DNA from 2 places in the Streptomyces yunnanensis genome. Region 1 is predicted to be linked to the other one. Evidence: riboswitches for the same ligand, from Rfam matches in the RefSeq annotation. Region 1 holds a riboswitch; the other holds the start of a gene.
What was found. Region 1 has a riboswitch for S-adenosylmethionine ahead of MOV08_RS29630 (aminotransferase class V-fold PLP-dependent enzyme). Riboswitches for the same ligand answer to the same signal wherever they lie in the genome.
Positions count from the first base shown of each region.

Region 2: linked by a shared signal. The riboswitch ahead of thrC (threonine synthase) and the one ahead of MOV08_RS29630 (aminotransferase class V-fold PLP-dependent enzyme) in region 1 are both predicted to bind S-adenosylmethionine.

Region 1 covers NZ_CP095749.1:6,795,755-6,797,948, reverse strand. The annotation lists gene MOV08_RS29630 (aminotransferase class V-fold PLP-dependent enzyme) at 1-1,342, opposite strand, end outside; SAM riboswitch class IV at 1,542-1,659, opposite strand; gene trpD (anthranilate phosphoribosyltransferase) at 1,744-2,194, opposite strand, start outside.
Region 2 covers NZ_CP095749.1:4,232,644-4,234,837, forward strand. The annotation lists gene thrC (threonine synthase) at 1-1,236, opposite strand, end outside; SAM riboswitch class I at 1,254-1,411, opposite strand; gene MOV08_RS18065 (glucosyl-3-phosphoglycerate synthase) at 1,588-2,194, shown strand, end outside.

The DNA of each region.
Region 1 (2,194 bases):
CGTCGGGGGTGCCGGCGCCGAAGGAGACGCGGATCGCGTTCAGGGACCGTTCGCCGGGCGCGGCCTCGGCGGCGTCGGCGGCGTCGGGGGCGCCGCACTCCCCCGGTTCCTGGGGCTCGCTGCCCAGCAGGGTCCGTACCAGCGGGTGGGCGCAGAAGAGGCCGTCGCGGACGCCGATGCCGTACTCCGCGGAGAGGGCGGCGGCGAAGTGCGAGCTGTTCCAGCCCTCGACGACGAAGGAGATGACGCCGACGCGCGGGGCGTCGTCGCCGAAGAGGGAGAGGATCCGGACCTCCGGGACGTCGGCCAGGCCCGTCTGGACCCGGGCGATCAGCTCCTGTTCGCGGGCGACCAGGCCGTCGAAGCCGGCCTCGGTGAGCGCCCGGCAGGCGGAGGCGATGGCGTAGGCGCCGATCACGTTGGGCGAACCGGCCTCGTGCCGGGCGGCGGTGGTGTGCCAGTCGACGTCCACTCCGCCGTCGGCCCGCCGGGCGACCTTCCGGCTGGCGCCGCCGCCGGCCAGGTACGGCTCGGCCTCCTGGAGCCAGTCGGCGCGGCCGGCCAACACCCCGGAGCCGAACGGCGCGTAGAGCTTGTGGCCGGAGAACGCGACCCAGTCGACGTCCAGCTCCGCGATGTCCACGGGGTGGTGCGGGGCGAGTTGGGCCGCGTCCAGCACGATCCGGGCGCCGTGGGCGTGTGCGGCGGCGGCCAGTTCCCGCACCGGCCACAGTTCGCCGGTGACGTTCGAGGCTCCGGTGACGCAGACCAGCGCCGGGCCGTAGGGCTCGCGGGCGGCCAGCGCCTTCTCCAGGGTGTCCACCGCCTGCCGCGGGGTGCGCGGGGCGTTGAGGTAGGTCACCGCCAGGTCGGCGCGGCGTTCCCAGGGCAGCAGCGAGGCGTGGTGCTCGGTCTCGAAGACGAACACCCGGGTGCCCTGCGGCAGGGTGGCGGCCAGCAGGTTCAGCGAGTCGGTGGTGGACCGGGTGAAGACGACCTGGTCGCCCTCCCGTCGCCCACCACCGCCCTTGTCGGACCGGGCTTCGCCCGGGCCCCCTTCGATGCGGCAGCCCAGGAAGTCGGCGACGGTCCTGCGGGCGTTCTCGAAGAGGTCGGTGGAGAGCTGGGAGAGGTAGCCGGCGCCGCGGTGGACGCTGCCGTAGTACGGGGCGTAGCCGGCGACGTCGTCCCAGACCCGCTGGAGCGCCGGCGCGCTGGCGGCGTAGTCCAGTGCGGCGTAGACGGCTTCGCCGCCGGTCACCAGCGGGACGAGGACATCCCGGCCCAGAACCGGCAGCGGGTCACAAACGGAGCGGTCGGCGGCAGCGGTGACGACAGACATGGCGAACTCCCGTGAGAGGTAAGCGAGTTCGCTGCGGCGCGGGGGCGTCGTACGGCACGCGGAGGGTGCGGAGGATCCGCCCGGCACGGCGTCGCAGCGTGAAAGGAAAAGGAGAAAGGCGCGGTAACGGGGCCGGCGGCCCTAACGCATTCGCTTCATCACGGAAGGACTCCCTCGGGGACCAGGATCCCTGGCGAGGGATCCGCGCTTGCCGCAGACCTCGTTGCCTGCGACCTGGTCATCACCCGGGGCACCCCGCCACGGAAGGAGGGTTGCCGGACAGCGGGCCGGGGCCTACATCGCTGTCACTCGTGACCTGGGCTGAATCATGCCACACGATCATCGGGGCGCAAGCCCCGGTCCGTATTGCGGACCGGGACCCGCGTCACATCCGAGGGGTGTCAGGCGTTGCTGGCCGCCACCCAGCGGTCCAGCGTCCGCCGGGCCGCGCCGGAGTCGATCGACTCGGCGGCCTTGCGCAGGCCGTCCCGGATCCGCTCGGTGAGCGGGGCGTCGGACGGCTCCAGCGCGGCCAGCGCGGCCGCCGCGTTCAGCAGCACCGCCTCCCGCACCGGCCCGGTCTCGCCGTCCAGCAGCCGCCGGGCCACCTCCGCGTTGTACGACGCGTCCCCGCCGCGCAGCGCCTCCACCGTCACCAGGTCGATGCCGACGTCCCGCGGGTCGAAGGACTCCTCGTGGACCGCGCCGTCCCGTACGACCCACACCCGGGAGGTGGCGGTGGTGGTCAGCTCGTCCAGTCCGTCGTCGCCGCGGAAGACCAGCGCCGAGGAGCCGCGCTCGGCCAGCACCCCGGCGAGGATCGGCGCGATCCGGGCGTCCGCGACGCCGGTC
Region 2 (2,194 bases), 2.6 Mb from region 1:
CCGGATGGTGGCGGTGGGCCCGGAGGCGACGGCGTCGAGGGTCTTCAGGCCGTCGCCGGTGTTCAGCACGACGGTGGTCAGCGACGGGTCCAGCACGCCGTTCTCGATGAGCTTCCTGGTCACGCCGACGGTCACGCCGCCCGCGGTCTCCGCGAAGATCCCCTCCGTACGGGCCAGCAGCTTGATCGCGTCCACGATCTGCGGGTCGGTGACGTCCTCGACGGCGCCGCCGGTGCGGCGCGCGATGTCGAGCACGTACGGGCCGTCCGCCGGGTTGCCGATCGCCAGCGACTTGGCGATGGTGTTCGGCTTCTGCGGCTTGACGACCTCGTGCCCGGCCTTGAAGGCCGCGGACACCGGCGAGCAGCCCTCGGCCTGCGCCCCGAAGATCTTGTAGGGCCTGTCCTCGACCAGGCCGAGGGCGATCAGCTCCTTCAGCCCCTTGTCGATCTTGGTGAGCTGGGAGCCGGACGCGATCGGGATGACCAGCTGGTCCGGCAGCCGCCAGCCGAGCTGCTCACAGATCTCGTACGCCAGCGTCTTGGAGCCCTCGCCGTAGTACGGGCGGAGGTTGACGTTGACGAAGCCCCAGCCCTCGCCCAGCGGGTCGCCGATGAGCTCGGAGCAGAAGCGGTTGACGTCGTCGTAGTTGCCCTCGATGGCGACCAGGTCTCCGCCGTAGACCGCGGCCATCACGACCTTGCCGGGCTCCAGGTCGTGCGGGATGAAGACGCAGGACTTCAGGCCCGCGCGGCGCGCCGCGGCGCCGACCGCACCGGCGAGATTGCCGGTCGAGGAGCAGGAGAGGGTGGTGAAGCCGAAGGCGCGGGCGGCCTCGACGGCGATCGCCACGACCCGGTCCTTGAAGGAGTGGGTGGGGTTGCCGGAGTCGTCCTTGACGTAGAGGTCGCCGGTGACGCCCAGCTCGGCGGCGAGCCGGTCGGCCTTGACGAGCTTGGTGAAACCGGGGTTGAGGTTGGGCTTGTCGGCCACGTCCGCGGGGACGGGCAGCAGCGGCGCATAGCGCCAGATGTTGGCGGGACCGGCCTCGATCTGCTTCTTCAGCGCCTCGGGGTCGCCGGTGGGGAGCGCGTAGGCGATTTCCAGCGGGCCGAAGCACTCCTGGCACGCGAAGATCGGACCGAGCGGGAAGCGCTCGCCGCATTCGCGACAGGACAGGGCTACGGCGGGACCGAGTGCGACAGAAGGCGTGGATTCGGTTGCTTGCACAGCCATGGAGGCGAGGCCCTTTCTCCTCATCTTCCTCACGACGCATTTCGCCGTGAGACGGATTTGGCACCTTCCCTAGCCGGGAGCCTCGCGCGCGCACTGTGCTGTCGTGCGGCGGAGACCGGCTGGAGGGTTGCCGGGGCTTCAACGGGCCGTGTCCCTCTGCCCCTCTGGATGAGCGGTATGGCACTGGGCGGAACCCAGGCGTTTGTTGCGCGGTGACCCCGACATGCGAGGGTCCTCCGCGTTGTTCAAGACTGTAACCGAAGGCACTCACCGTTGAGATAGTCGTCCGGTCCGCGAGATGGATCACATAACGGGCTCCCGTTCGGGGGGCCGCCGAGGAGAGTCGTAGACGTGCTGGAAGAAGTGGAGCGCTGGCTGGCCGGCCGCTCCTGGTCCGCCGCGGACCGCCCCCTGGAGCAGCTGTTGGAGGCCAAGCGCCAGACGGGTCGGACGGTCAGTGTGGTGCTGCCCGCGCTCGACGAGGAGGCGACGGTCGGTGCGATCGTCGCGGCGATCCGCGCCGATCTGATGACCGCGGAGGTGCCTCTGGTCGACGAGCTGGTGGTGCTGGATTCGGGCTCCACCGACCGCACCGCCGAGGTCGCCGCGGCGGCCGGCGCCCGGGTCGTCCACCGGGACAGCGTGCTGCCCCGGATCCCGGCGCTGCCCGGCAAGGGCGAGGTGCTGTGGCGCTCGCTGCTGGTGACCAGCGGCGACATCGTCTGCTTCGTCGACGCCGACCTGCGGGAATTCTCGTCCACCTTCGTCTCGGGGATCGTCGGGCCGCTGCTGACCGACCCGGAGGTCCAGTTCGTCAAGGCGATGTACGACCGGCCGCTGGACACCGGCCGGGGCGGGCCGACTGCCGGAGGCGAGCAGGGCGGAAGGGTCACCGAGCTGGTCGCCCGGCCGCTGCTCAACCTCCACTGGCCGCAGCTGGCCGGGTTCGTGCAGCCGC